4 regions of the Dysgonomonas sp. GY75 genome follow, and region 1 is predicted to be linked to each of the others. Evidence: riboswitches for the same ligand, from Rfam matches in the RefSeq annotation. Region 1 holds a riboswitch; each other region holds the start of a gene.
What was found. Region 1 has a riboswitch for cobalamin ahead of IR083_RS16225 (anaerobic ribonucleoside triphosphate reductase). Riboswitches for the same ligand answer to the same signal wherever they lie in the genome.
Positions count from the first base shown of each region.

Region 1 (4,944 bases):
TACCATTGTCGATATTCCACGAATGGGAATTGTGACATCCTTTGCAAAGGTGTGTGCATCCGGCAGCGTAGATGGCCGTGCGGAATCCGGGGCCATCTACGGTGGTGTCGTGTATGATATCCAGTATTGATATATTATTATTCATGGACGATGCGGTCGTTAAGTTCAGCAAGTTTCGCGCTATTCCATCTATCGGTAGTACCCACCAGATAGCCTGTTATGCGTTGCAGGCGGTCTATTTGCAAGCTTCCGCAACGAGGACACTCATTTATTTGTGTAGCTGCATTTTCGTATCCGCATTTCAGGCAACGGTTCCGGTTATGGTTCACCGAAGCATAGCCGATATTGTATTTGTCCATCATATCTACGACAGTCATAATGGCTTCGGGATTATGAGTTGCGTCACCATCCATTTCGACATAGAATATATGCCCGCCACGTGTAAGATCGTGATAAGGAGCTTCGATCTTGGCTTTCTGATGTGCGCTGCATGAATAATATACAGGTACATGGTTTGAGTTTGTATAATATTCCCGGTCTGTAATTCCTTCAATAAGTCCGAAATCTTTTTTGTCGCGCCTTGTAAACCGTCCGGCAAGTCCTTCAGCGGGAGTCGCCAGTACACTATAGTTGTGCTGATATTTATCGGAATACTCATTTACCCGGTCTCTCATATATGTTATCATTTCCAGACCTAGTTTCTGCGCATTTTCATCTTCTCCATGGTGCTTGCCTATAAGGGCGACCAAAGCCTCGGCAAGCCCGATGAAACCTATGCCGAGTGTACCCTGATTGATAACTTTCTCTATTGTATCCTCGCCTGCCAGCTGCTCGCAACCTTCCCATAGCACCGACATTAACAAAGGAAACTGTTTGGGAGCGGCTGTCTTTTGGAACTCGAAGCGGCGATGCAATTGGAGAGCGGCCAGATCGAGCATCTGATCCAGTTTCCTGTAAAAGCAGTCGATCCTTTCCTTCTCGTTTTCTATGTTTCTGCATTCCAAAGCAATGCGCACCAGATTAAGTGTAGAGAAAGAAAGGTTGCCTCTGCCTACCGATGTTTTCTTTCCAAAACGGTTTTCAAATACGCGGGTACGGCAACCCATTGTTGCCACCTCGTACTCAAAACGGCGGGGATCGCTCTCCTTCCATTCTTCATGCTGGTTGAATGTCGCGTCCAGATTCAGGAAGTTAGGGAAGAAACGATGTGCGCTCACCTTGCATGCCAGTTGGTATAAATCGTAATTCCGGTCTGTTGGTAAATAGCTTACTCCCCGCTTCTTTTTCCATATCTGTATGGGGAAAATGGCTGTTACTCCGTTGCCCACGCCTTCATCTGTGCTTATTAACAGTTCCCGCATGATGCATCTTCCTTCGGCAGAAGTATCCGTTCCATAATTAATAGAACTGAATACCACCTGATTGCCTCCCCGGGAGTGTATGGTGTTCATGTTATGGATGAAGGCTTCCATCGACTGATGTACGCGGCTCACTGTGCGGTTTATGGCATGTTGGATAATTCTTTCGTCATTCTGCAACCCGGTCAGGTCTTTTGATAGATAATCTTCTATCGAAATCTCATAAAGATGTTTATAGTCAAGACCATTTATCTGTTCCAGCACTTTTATCTCTTCAATAAAGCTGCGTCTGACAAAAGGTGCCAGGTAGAAATCGAACGCAGGGATGGATTGGCCGCCATGCATTTCATTCTGGGCTGTTTCCATAGATATACAGCCGAGCATGCTTGCAGTTTCAATACGTTTAGCCGGGCGTGATTCGCCATGTCCGGCATTGAATCCATGCTGAAGTATCTTATCTAGCGGGTGTTGTACGCAGGTGAGGCTTTTGGTCGGATAATAATCCTTGTCATGAATATGTAAATAATTTCGGCGGACAGCTTCTTTTACCTCCGGTAGCAGCAAGTAGTCGTCGACAAAAGGCTTGGTTGTTTCACTTGCAAATTTCATCATCATTCCTGCCGGGGTATCGGCATTCATATTGGCATTTTCGCGTGTGATATCATTCGATTTGGTCTCTATGATTTCGAGAAACATGTCCCGGGTCTTGGCTTTTCGGGCAATATTGCGTTGGTCGCGGTAAGCGATATATTTCTTGGCCGCTTCCTTGCGTGGACTTTTCATCAGTTCCACTTCTACCATGTCCTGAATTTGCTCTACGGTCATTTGCTCGTTGCCTTGGCAAGAGATAAAATCCGTGATGCGTCTTATCAGGGAAGAGTCTTCTCCTTGTTCGGTGTGTAACATGGCTTTGCGAATGGCTGCCATTATCTTTTCTTCATTGAAGCCGACGATGCGCCCGTCTCTTTTTACGACTGTCTGGATCATGGTTGTATTATGTTATAAGTAAAAGAAAGTATTCGACACGCTTTCGCGTCGTCAATTGTTAATTAATGATACATTGTTTCAATGTAACTGACGGGGATAGAGACCAAAATAGGCGAAGAGAGATTAATGATGTAAAGTCACCGCATATTCTATTCTATCGCTTTTCTCCCGAAAGCTACGAATGTATACACGGCAGGTCTTCTGACTCATTTCTCTGCTAGGCGCCTTCCCAATATTCAGTTGTCTGTTGATCAGTGGCGTGAGAGCCTAACTTTTTCTTGAAATTTACAGCTACGGGGATAGTTCAGGACTTACACCTGATTCCCTTTTCATCCGATTTTATTTCAGAACCGTATATGACAACAAAGGTAGATTATTTTTTTTATATGGTTTTCAAAAATGAGATTTATTTATCTTAAAATAATGCTGAAGTTTTCCAAAATAAATTTTAAGTTTCATATTATCAGATAAATAAATTTTTAATATTGTTGAAAAGTTTTCTAAATAGTTTAATTTATAATATTAATTTATCTTTATTCCGGATGATTTACCGATAGTTACAGAAAAAATACTTTCTTAATATATTATTATTTCAATTTTTTATTCCAACTTTGTATCCAATTATTGGTGTTACAAGTCCGCATCTTCGGATAAGTAATGAAAAGGGAATCAGGTGCAAGTCCTGAACAGACCCGCTGCTGTAAACTCTTTTCAGTGAACAGTTAACAGTCATCAGTTAACATTCATTGATGTTGTTCCGGGCGATACCCAATGCCACTGGTCGACAGACAACTGTCTATCGGGAAGGCTGCACGGAGCAAGAGTAAGTCAGAAGACCTGCCAGTAATAGTATGATTTTGTCTTTCGAGGATTAGAGGCAAGTCGGAGAAGTGAAAATTCATGTTCGGATAGAGCCGGTTTTGTGTAACAGTCAAAGTTGCATTGTTTTAGTTATGTATGCATAACAGAAATCTCTATTTAAGGTATCGACGGAATTATTTATTCTCCCGCAGATTAATTTTATAAAGCGAACAAAATGGAAAATGTTTGGCCAAAGGACAAAGGCATGTCCGCAACAAAATTTGCCGATCTGATTTTGGAGGTAAGTACAATTCTTCTGGAATCGGGAGCTCACTGTGAACGTATAAACCGGAATGTGCAGCGTATTGCCGAAACGACTTGTTATAAAGTGGAGATGCTTCTCACCTTTACTGCTGTATCAGTAACGGTTACAGATCGTGAAAATCCCGAAAATACAGTAACCGGAAACAGGCGGATGAGGCATCACGGGGCACATTTCGGTGTGTTGACCAATACCAGTTTGCTGACATGGGATCTTTTCGAGAATAAAATATCGTTGGATGAGCTCGAAAATTGCCTGAATGAGATAAAAGTGGCACCGAAACATCCTGTATGGCTGATACGTGTTTTTATAGGGGTAGCATGCGGTTGTTTGTGTTTGCTTGCCGGAGGCGACTGGGTGGATGGGGCTTTTGCCTTTGTTGCGTCACTTATAGGGCTTACGGTGCGCCAGGAAATGGTAAAGAAGGGTTTTAATCTGATGGTTGCCGTTGTAAGTTCTGCTTTTATGACTACAACGATCTCCGGCATGAATGTATTGTTCGGTTGTGGTTTATCGCCCGATATATCGGTAGCAACAGCCGTGTTGTTTCTGATACCGGGTGTCCCGTTGATTAATTGTATTATAGATTTGCTGGAGGGGTATATACCCACAGGTATTGCGCGTGGAGCATTCGGCGGCTTTATTTTGCTATGTATAGCGATCGGCATGTTTATGAGTATGTCATTGATAGGTATTAATAATTTTTAGAGATGATAGTCGATATAGTAAGAGATGCTTTTCTGAGCTTTTTTGTGGCAATAGGTTTTGCCCTTCTTTTCGAGACTCCCCGAAAAGCTTTGCTTATTGCAGGATTGTTGGGAGGAGTAGGGCATTGTATCCGTTTTGCGCTGTTGCAATCGGATTATGGTTTAGTTGCATCTACACTTTGCGGAACTGTATTCATCGGGCTTGCCGGTATATATTGTGCTCATCGCATACATACACCGCCTGTTGTATTTACGCTTCCGGCCTGTATAACGATGATTCCCGGGTTGTATGCCTATCGTACGATGCTTGGTTGCATCAGGATATACGAAGAGGGGAGTGATATCGAAGGATCATCCTTGTTGCAGAATACAGTATATAACTTTATTCTTACCTCTTCGCTATTGTTTTGTCTGGCTATTGGTATTTGTATTGCAGCTCTGGTTTTTCGGAAGAAGAGTGTGAAGGAGATAAAGAAAATCAAAGATCTGGGGATAAAGATTTTCTGATTTCCAGAGGATGCAGCGAGTGCTTCGTAGTGTTAACAATAACTAATCGATGTAAGAAATCGGGAATCGGGGCGACTAACTGTTTGTATCTAGGTTAAGAGGCTTAACTAAGTGAAAACTAGAAATTAAAGATGGATGCCGGATTGCAACTTGTTCTGACCGATTTACTTAGATGGCAAACACGTAAGCCTCTGGCCTTAAAAAAGCTTATAATCAAGGATTAATTAAAAGGGAAATCCTATGGAAATAAGTTTTTATGTAT
Region 1 is NZ_JADCLQ010000038.1:71,074-76,017, forward strand. Features, by position in the region: gene nrdG (anaerobic ribonucleoside-triphosphate reductase activating protein) at 1-145, opposite strand, end outside; gene IR083_RS16225 (anaerobic ribonucleoside triphosphate reductase) at 138-2,345, opposite strand; cobalamin riboswitch at 2,519-2,715, opposite strand; cobalamin riboswitch at 2,954-3,205, shown strand; gene IR083_RS16230 (threonine/serine exporter ThrE family protein) at 3,382-4,176, shown strand; gene IR083_RS16235 (threonine/serine exporter family protein) at 4,179-4,682, shown strand.

Region 2 (4,944 bases), on a different contig from region 1:
ATCTCTCCTTTTACTCCCGTACCCAGCAGGGAGTCGATAATGACAGTATCCCCGCTTATATTCTCTAACCCACTGTTAGCGACGCCGGAGGGCAGACGATCCAGATTGTATCTGCACTCCTCGGTGAGTTGTTCTTTATCAAATGTCATAGACACAGAACAGTTATATCCTGCATGGTACAGGATACGCGCAACGGCCAGTCCGTCACCTCCGTTGTTACCTTTTCCAATAAGGAAGAGCAGGGGATAACCTTTCTCTACATTGTTGCATATCCATTGTGCGATGGAATTAGAAGCTCTTTCCATTAATTCTATCGAACTGATAGCTTCATTTTCGATAGTATACCGGTCAGCTTCCTTTATTTGTGCGCCTGTTAGTATTTTCATATATCAAAGGTTTATATTATCGATTAACAATCAGCAGCTGATGATTTATTATTTAAAAATTACGACTTGTTAAAACTTGACAAACTTTACACTTTTTACAAAAATTCCTTATTCCTATCTTTTCCTTGTAGGGGCGAAAAATTTTTCACCCTTACTTGAACACAAAACTTGACAAACTTTACACTTTTTTATACATTTTCATCTGTAAGTTCTATCCTTTATTATTAATTATTCTTGTAACTTGTAAATGCCCATGGGGCACACTCAATTGTAACATTAATGTATAGATAAAGTTCTATGCGATCCCTTCAAAAAAAAGACTAAAAGAAAATAATTTCCCCGCCATCCGAATCTGCAAAATCTTTCAGCAAAGATTGCATATATTTCACGGTTTCGTCCAATCCCTCTTTTCCGCTATATCCGTTTATGATAGCCAGAAAATTAGTTGTACTTGGTTCTATCTTTGTCCGCTCATTGTCACTTGTCGGCGTTCCCACACCACCGGTAGCATCGCGATATACGGGGATTCCTTCAATATTCAGCATACCCCGCCCGATTCCTTCATAGGGCTCATCTGCCATCCCGACACCTAATGTCAGCGTGTTGCCTTTTATCTTATCGGCATCGAATCCTCCGATAGAATAACCTGTACGGATAGAGACCAGATTAATAAGGTCTACCAATGTATCTATCTGGTACAAGGGTAATTCCCTGACGATGCGGCGGCAAAGGGCTTCAGATGAGGGGCGATAACGGTTCGGGTCTTTTCCGAGCTTTTTATATGTCGCACGGGTAGCGGCGATAGCCGGATTCTTCTTTATATCTTCTATCTGGTGATTTTTCTTGTATTCAGCGACACACTTGTCTATCTGTTTCCATAAATCTTCATTATGAGGGGTATTCTTTACTTTGGCACAAATGGCTGCTCCGGCAAAAGCGGGGCAGGATTTCCTTATTTCCTCCGATACCTTTATTTCTATCATTCTAATAATATATCTCGATTAACAGAATTTCAAAGTTACAATTTTCGTATTGTATAACCTCAATAAAAAGCTATCTTTGTAACTGTTTTGGTGATGTAAACAGACACTCGTCTTTTACATGAAAAGGGAATCCGGTCAGAATCCGGAACAGTACCCGCTACTGTGGTCTCTATTCAGTTAACAGTTAACGGTCATCAGTTAGCAATGTTGCTGAAAAGTCTTTGAGCAATACCAAATACCACTGTTTCACAGTAATCAGTGATACAGTAATCAGTAAACAGTCAAAAAAAACTGTTAACTGTTAACTGATAACTGTTTACTGAAAATGGGAAGGCCGTTCAAAGATAGAGCAAGTCAGGAAACCTGCCGGACAAAATATTCGGTTTTTATATCCCCGGGGTCAGGGATATATTAAAATACATAAGGATTAAAATATCAGAGGATCAAAAATAATGACGAAACGGCTCAATCCCATTATGTTTGCGGGAACAGGCAGCGATGTAGGTAAAAGTATTATTACATCGGCCTTTTGTCGCATATTTCTGCAAGACGGTTATCAGCCGGCTCCATTCAAGGCGCAGAATATGGCTCTCAATTCATATGCTACCCCCGAAGGGCTTGAGATAGGGCGTGCACAAGCCGTTCAGGCCGAGGCTGCGGGTGTTCCCTGCCATACCGATATGAACCCTTTGTTGCTGAAGCCTACGACCGATAAGGTCTGTCAGGTCGTGTTAAATGGCAAACCGGTGGGAAACCAGCATGCTTATGAGTATTTCAGGGTGGAAGGGCGCGAAGAACTGCGGAAGGAAGTAAATGATGCATTCGACCGTCTGGCCCGGCGGTACAACCCTATTGTGATGGAAGGGGCAGGCAGTATCTCCGAAATCAATCTGCGGGCTGTGGACCTTGTGAATATGCCGATGGCGATACATGCCGGGGCTAATGTAATATTGGTAGCGGACATAGACAGGGGCGGAGTATTCGCTTCGGTGTATGGTTCTATAATGTTACTTACCGAGGAAGAGCGCAAGTATGTAAAAGGTATTCTTATCAATAAATTCCGGGGTGATATCAGGCTTTTCGAATCGGGAGTGAAAATGATCGAAGACCTGTGTGGCATCCCTGTTATCGGGGTAGTACCTTACTATAAAGATATATATATAGAGGAGGAAGATTCAGTGATGCTGCAAACCAAAAACTTGCAGGCAACACATGGCAAGGTGAATGTGGCTGTTGTCTTGCTACGTCATCTATCCAACTTTACCGATTTCAATGTGCTGGAACGTGATCCCCGCGTGCATCTGTATTATACCAATAATACGGATGAAATAGAAAAGGCGGATATTGTACTTATTCCCGGAAGCAAGAGCACGCTGCATGACCTGTACGAACTGCGTCGTAATGGTGTAGCGCAAAGTATTGTGAAAGCCCATAAGAACGGAGCTACAGTAGTAGGTATCTGCGGTGGTTATCAGATAATGGGGCAGGAGGTCTGTGACCCTCATCATGTGGAAAGCAATATTGAGCGTCTGCCCGGATTGGGCTTGCTACCTGTAACTACACAGATGGAAGGGGAAAAGGTGACCCGTCAGGTGAAGTTTTCTTTTCTCGGTTCCGACACCGTTTGCGAAGGATATGAGATACATATGGGGGCAACTATTCCCGTGGAAGATACCAGCCTTTCGCCATTAAATACATTGGAGGACAGCCGTACTGACGGCTATTTCCTGAATGAGAAATGTTTTGGCACATATATACATGGCATTCTTGATAACGGGGCTGTCATTGATTATCTGTTAGCTCCTTATATTGGAAAGCTGTCGGATACACCATTCGACTTCAAGGCGTTTAAAGAAGAACAATACAATAAGCTAGCCGACCATGTGCGCAGTCATGTGGATATGGAGCTGGTGTATAGGATAATTAGTTGATTAGCAAACTCGAAAATTAGCAAATTTGATGATGAAATTATTTTTTAACTCTATTTGCTAATCTGCTAATTTACGAATTAACTAATTACGACATGATACTCGGACACGGCGATGATATATATACTCACGGAAAGAAGATTGTAAGCAATTTCAGTTCCAATATACGCAGCGGGCAGGATTTATCCACCTTGCAGGAGCATCTGTGCGCTCATATCAGTGCTATACATTCTTATCCCGAACCCGACGCATCCTCTCTGGTTGAATTGTTGGCTGAGAAGTACAAGGTTAATACGGATAATATATGTGTGACCAATGGAGCCACGGAAGCCATTTATCTGATCGCTCAGGCGTTTAACAATACCCAATCGGCAATAATATACCCTACTTTCAGTGAATATGGCGATGCCGCAACTATCAACAATCATACGATATACTGGTCTGCATCTCTCGGCGAAGTACCTCAGGATGCCCGTTTGGTATGGCTTTGCAATCCTAACAATCCGACGGGTACGGTAACGGATAAAAATATACTGAAAGCATATATTGAAAATCATCCGTCTCAATATATTGTTATCGACCAGTCATATGAGCATTTCACACTCAGGGACTTATTCAGTATTGAAGAGGCGGCGCAATATAAGAATGTGATATTATTGCATTCCATGACAAAGCATTTTGCCATACCCGGGTTGCGGTTAGGGTATATTACGGCATATGCTGAAACTTTGGCTCGGGTCGCAAAATACCGTATGCCGTGGTCTGTAAACGGATTAGCAATTGAAGCCGGGAAATTCTTGTTGAATCGCGGCTTGGAAACAATAAATATCAAAGAATATTTACGAGATACTATACAATTGCAAGAGTCTCTGAGAAAAATAGAAAAAATTGTCGTTCAATCTACTGATACACATTTCTTTTTGTGTAAATTTGAAGATGGGAAAGCATCTGAACTGAAAAAGTACCTTATAGACGGATATGGTATCCTAATTCGCGATGCTGCCAATTTTTATGGACTGGATGAGTCTTACTTTCGTATTGCCACACAGTCATTTGAAGAGAACACGATACTAGTGAAGGGGGTATCAGAATTTCAGAGTTGAAAATAAGCCTTGAAATTGGAGCTAAATGGATTTGAATTTACTATATATTCTACTACCCTTAGTTCTGGGATGGATTATCGATAAACTCATCGGTGATCCTGCTTGGTTGCCGCATACAGTGGTAGCAAAGGGTAAGATAATAGCATGGGGCGAAAAAATATTGAATAAAGGTAAGAGTAAGATGCTGAAAGGCGGTTTGTTTTCCATTGTCCTTATCCTTGCGTGTTATTTTCTTATCTATTTTATAACAGAAGGATTAAATGATATCCACCCTTGGGTTTCCATAGCATTTTCTACAATTATTGTATTTTATTGCCTTGCCGGAAAAACGCTGATAGATGAAGTTCAGAAAGTGTTTATTGCAGCAGATTCGTCAGTAGAAGAAGGCCGGATGCAAGTTGCACGTATTGTTGGACGTGACACATCTAGCTTATCGCCGCAGCAGATCCGTACGGCAGCATTGGAAACATTGGCCGAGAACCTGAGCGATGGTGTTATTGCTCCACTATTCTGGTATATGATACTCGGCGTTCCGGGTATGTTT
Region 2 is NZ_JADCLQ010000052.1:294,106-299,049, forward strand. Features, by position in the region: gene IR083_RS20590 (NAD(P)H-hydrate dehydratase) at 1-386, opposite strand, end outside; gene IR083_RS20595 (B3/4 domain-containing protein) at 707-1,369, opposite strand; cobalamin riboswitch at 1,441-1,755, shown strand; gene IR083_RS20600 (cobyric acid synthase) at 1,822-3,300, shown strand; gene IR083_RS20605 (aminotransferase class I/II-fold pyridoxal phosphate-dependent enzyme) at 3,393-4,400, shown strand; gene cbiB (adenosylcobinamide-phosphate synthase CbiB) at 4,426-4,944, shown strand, end outside.
Region 2: it holds a riboswitch for cobalamin, as region 1 does, so the genes downstream of both, IR083_RS20600 (cobyric acid synthase) here and IR083_RS16225 (anaerobic ribonucleoside triphosphate reductase) in region 1, are expected to answer to the same signal.

Region 3 (4,944 bases), on a different contig from region 1:
GCCGTAACCGGAAAAGATATAATACTGAGGGCGAAAGATAATACAGGGAAAGCCAATTGGGAGCAGATGGAGCCATCCGTTTTAAATAAACCTTTTACTATAAACAGAGTATCCGGAAGCCCGAATGGCCCATCCGGCACAAAGTTTACAGTTGACACATGGACTGAGATTACCGACAACCAAATTTTACCTGCAGGAAAATGGCTTATATTCGGTCGTTTTGCAGCATATTCCAACAGGAGGACGGATGCTAGTAGTGGTGATAACGCAAATTATATGAGTTTTCTTCGTTTGGTCCGAGAAGATTCCGGTGGAGATGTAGTTTTGTACTCTTCTATGACCTTGCCGGAACGAAAGACTACTGGCGGCAATGAAAACTACGGGTCATACAGTGTACCTCAAATGGTTTATTTTCTGGATGCGGCAAATGCGGCTTCTTATCGTATAGATTTTAAAACAAAGAAACCTGACACATGGCACTCAACCCATTCAATGTTAGGCGATCAGTACTTTTATGCAATAAGATTAAATGATTAAAACAAACTATCATTATGAAACTACAGATATACACATCTTTTTTACTATCACTCTTTTTTGTAACAATAACATGCCAGGGACAGGTTACCGTTGGTTCAACAGCAAAGCCTGAAGATTTCTCATCTCTTCAACTTAACAGCAGCAATGGAGGTCTGCGCTTACCCCAATTATCGGTAGGGCAGAGAGACGCTCTTGTTATAGATGGAACTAGCGCCGGCCTGATAATATATAATGAGACAAGCAAAGCCATTGAATATTGGGATGGCCTAAAATGGTCGATGCTGGGAGATACGATACGAGTATATAATGGAATTCATAAAGATGGAGACATTGTGAAACTCGGCGGAAACCTAGAGAAAGCCACGATGGTAAATCTGAATAGTAAAAATCTGGAATTTGCTACCGGCGCGGGTAACCCCGGAGGATTCTCCGTAAATGATACGGTTTTTGTTGTAAATGGTAGGATTGTCGGGTCCAAACCATCTTCATATACAATAAACAAATCAGCTCTAAAGGTCAAGGAGACAGGCAGCAAAGTATCGATAGAAAATCAATTGAAAGTAAAAGTAAAAAATGATAGTATGCTTGTCCGAAACGACAGTGTAAATATACATGGCCAGCTATATTATGATAACAACAAAAGCGACATCAACGGAAAGGTACTTATTTCCAAAGCATCCGGTGTTGCTTTTTGGGGTAAGCTAAAACCGGATCTGATATTGGGTAAAACTTATCTTAAAGGCAAAATTAAAAAGGCGGGAACAGGTACAAGCACTGTCTGGATCCAAAATACAAGTCAAAATATAAGTGGCCCATGCATTTCCGACACACTGACACTCACTCCGGGAAAATGGCTTATATTCTCTAAATTTGCAACAAAGACGAACTATGCATCTCAGAAGATGTTTACCTGGTCCCATATATTTATTCCGGGCCAAACAGTGCCGACAGCAACTATCGGCGCCGATGTAGAAGACGCAACGTCAACATCGTCACCTGAACTAACTTACCTGATCGATGTATCTGCTAATACAAAAATCTGTGTTGTAGCCAGTTCATCCAACAATCAGACATGGCTGGTAGAAGAAGATGGTACCGGAGCAGCCAAGGTAGAGTTCGGAGAACCTTATTTTTTTGCTATTATGATAGAAGATTATAATGAAGACGAATAACACCTTATTATATATAATAGAAAATAAAATCTTTTAAAGAAGATATACATATATAAAATGAATATATATGATCTTTGAAAAATAAGCCATAGTATTTTGATATAATTTACAAACACAAAACTATTTACATTATGAAACATAGATATATCCTTATTCCCATTTTTACAATATTAGCCATAGGTTCTACCAAAGGACAAATAGTTATAGGGACGGATAAAGAACCCGAGAAATTCTGTATTGTAGAAGTAGAAAGTAAAAAAGGAGGTATACGTCTACCGAGAATACCAGATACCAATAAAAATAATATGATAACAACACACTCATTAACGAGTAATCCTGAGTCTGCGGGGCTGGTTATCTATAATTCAACGAATAATATTATCGAATTCTGGGACGGTAACAAATGGGTAGCTTTGTCAAATAAGATATCAGGGGCAAACGGCTTAACAGATACCAATGGCAAAGAGCTATGGCTAGGAGGTAAGCTCGATGATAACACAACTGTACAACTGAATAACAACGAATTGAAGATACAGCATAATCCTGCTGCAAAATTTATTATCAATGATACAATGGTTGTAGTAAACAATAAGATTGTGGACATACGCGTCGCCCGGGAATTTATGGTTAACGATACGGTTATAAGTATAAAAGGAAAGTATGTAGATATGCGACCGGCCATCTTATCTATTAATAACAATACATTCAGTATGAATGAAAGCGGAAGAACCAGAATGACCGGAACGTTCCAGTATACAGATGGCACCCAGGATCAAGGACATCTGCTTACAGCCAATAATAAAGGTGATGCATACTGGGGAGCATTAAGGCCTTTAGGGACTGTAAAGTCAACTTCAATTAACAACAACAAAGGTTTTGCCAGTAGCACAGTACAGGTATCTGACGGTATGCTTGAATTGCCTGCCGGACAATGGCTGATATTTGCTAAATTCAATTCGAACATGAATGCCTCACTTACAGGAATGTATCATTGGATATTATTATCTTCAAAAACACCGAGTCAAAGCAGTTACACCACCATATCCAGAGCCGGAGCCAATCCAGAGAAGAAGACTGCCGGAACGGGTATAAAGTCATATGCCACTCCATTTATATTACATTATGTAAACATAAAGGAGAAAACTCAATATATTATACAGGCTGGCACCAGTAACGCAGGCAATTCGGCTACTGTATCCGAAACATGGATAGGTAATTCTTATTTTTATGCACTGCGAATTGATATTCCGACCGACTAATAAACAGAAGTTGAAATATAGATAAAAAAACATTTCAATTTTAGTTTTGCTTTTTCAAAACAATCTTCCATCTCAAATATAAGAGAGGTTGCCTTTCTTATGTTTGAGATTTTTATGAGTTCTTCCTCTATATCACATTCTCTCTTATTCCTGATAAGCTCTATAATACTCCTCACAAATAATTATCGCAAAAAAGTAAATCTTCTATAATATTGTGTATCTTTGCACTACTTTGTTCCATTAAGGATGAAAAGGGAATCAGGTGCAAATCCTGAACAGACCCGCTGCTGTAAGCTCTGGGAATGTTTGTATCAAAATACCACTGTTGCAAAATGGGAAGGTGATATAAGCAAGAGTAAGTCAGAAGACCTGCAAAGTAAATATTTTCGACAGCTTTCGAGGAATAAGGCTTAAGAAACATGCGTAAAAGAATTCAATTACCTTTCTTTTTCTTTGTTCTTATCGGATGCTGCAATTATACTAAAAGATATATTTTGCATAGATGAGAATTTTATTTTCTGCCTTTTTATTTTTTTGTTCTTTCGCTTGTACATCCTTACTGGCCCAAACAAATGATAGTATCAAGACACAAAAACTATCGGAGGTAGAAGTATCTGCACATATAAAGCCATCGGCTGCCCGTTCAACCACACCGCTGCAAGTGATAGACAACGCCGAAATGGAACGGATCGGCATACTATCCGTATCGGATGCTGTACGCAGATTCTCGGGCGTCAGCATAAAAGATTATGGAGGTATAGGTGGCATGAAAACGGTATCTATCAGAGGTATGGGGGCACAGCATACAGCAGTAAGTTATGATGGAATAACAATGAGTAATGTACAATCCGGACAAATAGACATAAGCCGTTTTTCTCTGGATAATGTCTCTATGATTTCTTTATCGATAGGACAATCCGATGATATTTTTCAATCCGCAAGGTCTTATGCTTCCGCCGGAGTACTCCAGATAACAACATTACAACCGGCTTTCGATACTAAGCGAAATACATTAAACACAGGGGTCAAAACGGGATCATTCGGACTATTAAATCCAATGGTTTACTATGCCCATAAAATTAACGAACAATTTTCTATTTCCGTTAACAGCGGATGGGAACGGGCAGACGGCAGATATAAATTCACATATAAAAATGCAGAACAGACCGAGGAACGAAAAAGAAGAAATTCTGACGTAAGTATCTGGCGTACGGAGCTTAATTTATATGGCAATTTGGGTAAAGGTGGAAATTTAAATTTCAAGGTGAATTATCTGGATTCGGAAAGAGGCCTGCCAGGATCGGTAATTTTTTACAAAGACGATAATGATGAACGAGTATGGAATAAGGATCTTTTTGCCCAAGCCTATTACAAAAACACGCTTTCGCATAAACTGGAACTAAAGGCACAGGCCAGATTTAGCCGTACATATTACAAATATTTTGCTCTAAATAACAATATATCAGGCAGCAAACAAGAAGACCGCATTACCCAGTTTGAATATTATGCCTCTGCAGGGATTTTATATAAGCCAATAGAGGATATCTCCATAAGCCTTTTCGAAGATGTATTTCAAAACCGTCTTAACAGTAATTTTACTGATATAGACAGTCCCTCCCGAAATTCATCCCTAACCGCATTAGCCGCACAATATAATAATAAACATATCACTATTACCGGTAGCCTGTTGGCTACATATGTAAAAGAGGATGCCAAATCGGGAGAAGTTCCTGATAATAAGAAGAAGATAACTCCATCTATCAGCCTCTCTTACCTACCTTTTTTAAAGACAAACATAAGATTACGTGCATCTTATAAAAAAATATTCAGAGTGCCTACATTCGACGATATGTATTATATCAGAATGGGAAATATCAACCTAAAACCAGAATATGCTACTCAATACAATACCGGATTGACATGGGTTGGGAAAATATCAAACAAAGTTGATCTTATAAGTATATCTGCTGATGGAT
Region 3 is NZ_JADCLQ010000052.1:17,214-22,157, reverse strand. Features, by position in the region: gene IR083_RS19510 (hypothetical protein) at 1-537, shown strand, start outside; gene IR083_RS19505 (hypothetical protein) at 552-1,709, shown strand; gene IR083_RS19500 (hypothetical protein) at 1,841-2,968, shown strand; cobalamin riboswitch at 3,184-3,360, shown strand; gene IR083_RS19495 (TonB-dependent receptor plug domain-containing protein) at 3,471-4,944, shown strand, end outside.
Region 3: it holds a riboswitch for cobalamin, as region 1 does, so the genes downstream of both, IR083_RS19495 (TonB-dependent receptor plug domain-containing protein) here and IR083_RS16225 (anaerobic ribonucleoside triphosphate reductase) in region 1, are expected to answer to the same signal.

Region 4 (4,944 bases), on a different contig from region 1:
GCTTAGTTGTATTTTAAATCTGTTAATTAACATTTAGGTGATATGTGGATGTAAATGTTAAAAAGAGAGTGCCGTCTATAAAAGCTTCAGAAAAAGATACCAATTACCTCTTTGAAGAAGTAAAAAGCAAGAATGAAAGCTACAGCCAGTTTCATTACAGTTCCGGTCATAAATCCGATAAAAGCTCCAAACCCGGCCTTAAGAGCGGGCTTTGGTTCTTTGCCGTCTATCAGTTCTCCAATAAAGGCTCCTAGAAACGGGAAAAGGATAATACCGAAGGGTTGAAGAAAGAACAGACCGAAGATAATCCCTACCGCACTACCCCAAATACCCTTCTTCCCTCCGCCGAATTTCTGGGTACCCCATACCGGGATATAGAAATCGAGTATTTGTACAATGATGACAACAATGGCCCATATGATTAAGAACTGAGTGGAAAATTCAACTTTCGACGTCAGATGTAAAAGAAAGATACCTGCATAGCTGAGAGGAATACCCGGTAGTACGGGCATGATACAACCCACTATGCCCGTGATAATGAGAATTGCTCCTATTATGGTAAGAATGATATCGATAGCCATTTGTTATATATTTCTACAAATATAATAACTAAATAATAGATGCATAGGAGTTTCTTTTCTTAAAATAGATCCATCAGATCATCCATATCTGCCCAGTAAAGATGTGTATAGCCTGCGATAACATTCTTGTAACGCAACAGTTTGGTATCTGTAACTTGCCCTTTGGCTGTGTATTGTTGTACAACGCTTTGTTGTTCGCTTTTTATGGAGGAATAGTGGAATTCGTGTCCTTTCAGCGACAGACCATTATACTTGAATTGTCTGTAACCCAGTTTGAGCTTCATATTCTCCATTGTGGCTTTTTGGTCGAAAATGTTTACCATCGGGTATTCAGTACCATTTTCATCGGAGATAGATGAAGACAGGTACATCATGCCTCCACATTCGGCGAGGACTTTTCCTTCGGCTTCAATGTAATGACGGATACTGTCCTGCATTGTCCGGTTATTACTTAATTCGCTAAGATATAACTCCGGGTATCCTCCGGGGAGATAGACAAAATCAGATTCAGGCAGATGCTTGTCGTGCAGCGGGCTGAAATAAGACACTGTGCCTAATCTTTTCAGGTATTCGATATTTTCATGGTACATGAAATTGAATGCCGCATCTTTCGCAACACTGATTCTTAAATCCTGTGAGGATACGCGCTCCTCTTTTGCAGCCTCTATATCCGATTGATTTCTGCGAGTAATGACCAAGAGCTTATCTATATCTATATGCTTTTCTATCAGGTCAGCAGCCTTGTCCGCGAAATCATCGAAGCGGTATTGTTCGTCGATATTCAATCCCAGATGGCGGGATGGAATTTCTATATCAGTATTCTTGGGCAGATAGCCTAATGGTTCAAGTCCTACATCGTGACAGGCATCTTTTAGGAAATTATAGTGGCTTTCGGAAGCTACAAAATTGAAAATGACACCTGCGATATTCACCCTATCAGAGAAATTCTTGAAACCATAAAGCAGGGCCGCCGCCGAATAAGCCATCGACTTCGCATTCAGGACTAAAATGACAGGGATATCCAGTTTCTCCGCTATTTGCGCACTGCTTCCATTCATGCGGTCGTATCCGTCGAATAGTCCCATGACACCTTCGGTAATGCAAACATCTTTACCCGATGAATATTTACGATACAAATACTTCATATGGCTTTCTGACGATAAGAACAGGTCGAGATTGACTGATTCGGTTCCTGCTGCCAGGACATGATATTTGGTGTCTATATAGTCCGGTCCACATTTAAAAGGTTGTACACTCAGACCTCTGTTTCGGAGTGCCCTCAATAAACCTAAAGTAATTGTAGTTTTACCGGAGCCGGATGCTATTGCCGAGATAAGGAGATGGGATGTATATGCCATGATTTTTCTTTTTCTTCAGCAAAAGTATAAAATATGGGATATGAAACTCGTATCGGTGTATAGAAAATAATATACTTGCAAATTATTTCCTTAAATACTTTTTTCTGATATTTAAAAAAATTAACTTTGCCGCCGCTAAGGTGATGTAAAAAGGCATCCGTCTTTTTACATGAAAAGGGAATCCGGTTAAAGTCCGGAACAGTGCCCGCTACTGTAAGCTCTATTCAGTTAACAGTTAACAGTCATCAGTTAACAATGTTTCTGAAAAAAGTCTTTGAACAAGACCAAATACCACTGTTTCACAGTAATCAGTGATACAGTAATCAGTTAACAGTTTTTTTTGACTGTTTACTGATAACTGCTAACTGTTTACTGAAAATGGGAAGGCCGTTCAAAGATGGAGTAAGTCAGGAAACCTGCCTAGCATACAATAAATTAAATATTCTCGGGGCCAAGAATATAATTACTAACATTATACTTCGCATTTTAATGAGAAAAAAAGTATTGGTTACAGCCATCTTGTGCTGTATTGTAAACATGGCATTTGCTCAAATGACCTTAAAGGGAAAAGTCGTGGATGAAAATGAGAAACCTGTTGCGGGTGCCAGTGTATGGATCGAATATACCACACTGGGAACTTCGACGGACGAGAACGGAGAGTTTAGTTTGCAGAGAGTACCCGAAGGCAAACACAGATTAAGAGCATCGACACTCGACTACAATGGAGCTAAGATTGATATTGCATCTTCCCGCGAGGATATCTTATTTGTCTTAAAAAAATCCCCGCTGAAACTTAATGAAGTAGTAGTTACAGGTACAGGTACGCACAACAGATTAAAGAATACCCCTGTAGCAATGGATATGATAACCAAAAAGGAACTGGAGAATATAAATGTCCCTACATTCGAAAATGCCATGATGTCCATCAGTCCATCCTTCTCTTTCATGACTAACGCTATGGGTTCGTATATGCAGATGAACGGATTAAGCAATCGTTACATCCTTGTATTGGTAGATGGAAAGAAACTGGCAGGAGATGTATCGGGTAATACAGACTTGTCGCGGATAAATATGAAGAATGTAAAGCGTATAGAGGTGTTGAAAGGTGCTGCATCTGCATTATATGGATCGGAGGCAATGGGAGGGGTTATCAATATTATCACTGAGAATCCTAAAGAATCCATCTATATAACATCCGATACCCGCTATGCCGAATATGGCCAATTTTCGCAGGCTATAAACGCTGATATAAATTACAAATGGCTGTCCTCATCAACTTCTTTTCAGCGTAACCAGAGCGATGGCTGGCAGTTGAACACACAGGAAACATCGGGAGATAAGTTGATAGATACTGATAAAATGGCTGTGAACACGAATTATTCTGATGTGGTGAGTCAGAAATTCACAGTAAAGCCGGCTAAATCTCTAAGCATATACGCAGAAGGAAGCCTCTATGACAAGAAGCTGAAAAGACCAGTATCGTCATATGCGTATAATATGAAATATGAAGATTACAATATAGGAGCGGGAGCAAGGTATATGCTTAAAGATCTGGCTGTAATTACATTGGACTTATATACTGACAATTTTGAATATTACCGTGAATACATCAAGGATGATGGAAATTATAAAAACGGAGATGAATCGAAAGAAAGAAGACAAAAATACTATGATGCCAATCTGAAAGGTATATTCAACTTAGGAAAATATAACCGTATTTCGGTAGGAACGCAATACCAGTTGGACTATATCGAAAGCCAGTCGGATACAAAAGACGGTTCGAGAGATGTATATACATATTCGGTATATGCGCAGGATGAGATAAAGCTGCTGGATAGCAAACTGCAATTCGTGCCGGGATTCCGCTATGTTTATAATGAAGCTTTCGGTAACAGGCTTACGCCAAAGTTGTCGGGAATGTATTCACTCGACCATTTCAATTTCAGGGCATCTTATTCAGCCGGATTCCGCGCTCCTGATATGAAAGAACTATATACAAGGACTATAACACGTTCTACTTTAAGCCTTGGTAATTCTGACCTGAAGCCGGAATCATCCAACTATTACTCACTCAATACTGAATACCACAACGATTTTCTGACAGTTTCTGTTACAGGGTATATTAACCGGATAAAGAATATTATCCAGACAAGGGATGTTACAGAAACGATAACCGAAGACGAAAAGAATGAAGGGATAAAGAAAAAACAGGTATACACCAATTCATCCAGAGCTCGTGTAAACGGATTCGAAACCTCCGTGAATTCATATCTCGGAGCAGGACTGAGTATAGGGTTGGGCTACAGTTATGTAAATTCCAAGGATTACGATACAGGTAAGCCGTTGGTACGTTCCAGCAAGCATATTGGTACAGGAAATGTAAACTGGAATAAAAAATGGTGGATTGTAGATTCGAACATAAACTTTAACGGACGGATACAGAGCAGCCGTTATATGGGAGATAAAGATCCTGCGCGCGCATATAATCAATGGAACCTGGCGACCCGCCATCGTTTGAAGAATTTCAACGGTTTTGTTGTAGAACCGGGCTTCGGTATCGAAAATATTTTTGATTTTGTGGACGACAAGCCTTTCGGCGCAAATTATGCTACACTGTCTCCCGGACGGGTTTTCTATGTGAGTTTGTCTTTAAAGTTTAGCAAATAATCAGGATATATGAAAAAGATTTTAGCAACTATATTACTATATATTACAGTCTTACCGTTTTTTGCTCATGGTGGTGGAAATTATGAGCATTCCGATTTCTTCAAAACGATGAAGCCGGGAGATAAGGCTGCTATTCTGATGGTGCATTTTGGAACTACACATGCCGATACCCGTGAGCTGACCATAGATGCACTGAATGATAAAGTGAGGAAAGAATTTCCTGAAGTGGAATTGCGTGAAGCTTATACCTCGCGCATAATTATCAAACGCTTGGGCGAACGGGGGATAAATAAACAGAATCCGTTAGAGGCTTTGAAACAATTACATGCAGATGGATA
Region 4 is NZ_JADCLQ010000009.1:83,316-88,259, reverse strand. Features, by position in the region: gene IR083_RS04700 (DUF456 domain-containing protein) at 87-581, opposite strand; gene IR083_RS04695 (cobyrinate a,c-diamide synthase) at 641-1,939, opposite strand; cobalamin riboswitch at 2,061-2,378, shown strand; gene IR083_RS04690 (TonB-dependent receptor) at 2,429-4,606, shown strand; gene IR083_RS04685 (sirohydrochlorin cobaltochelatase) at 4,616-4,944, shown strand, end outside.
Region 4: it holds a riboswitch for cobalamin, as region 1 does, so the genes downstream of both, IR083_RS04690 (TonB-dependent receptor) here and IR083_RS16225 (anaerobic ribonucleoside triphosphate reductase) in region 1, are expected to answer to the same signal.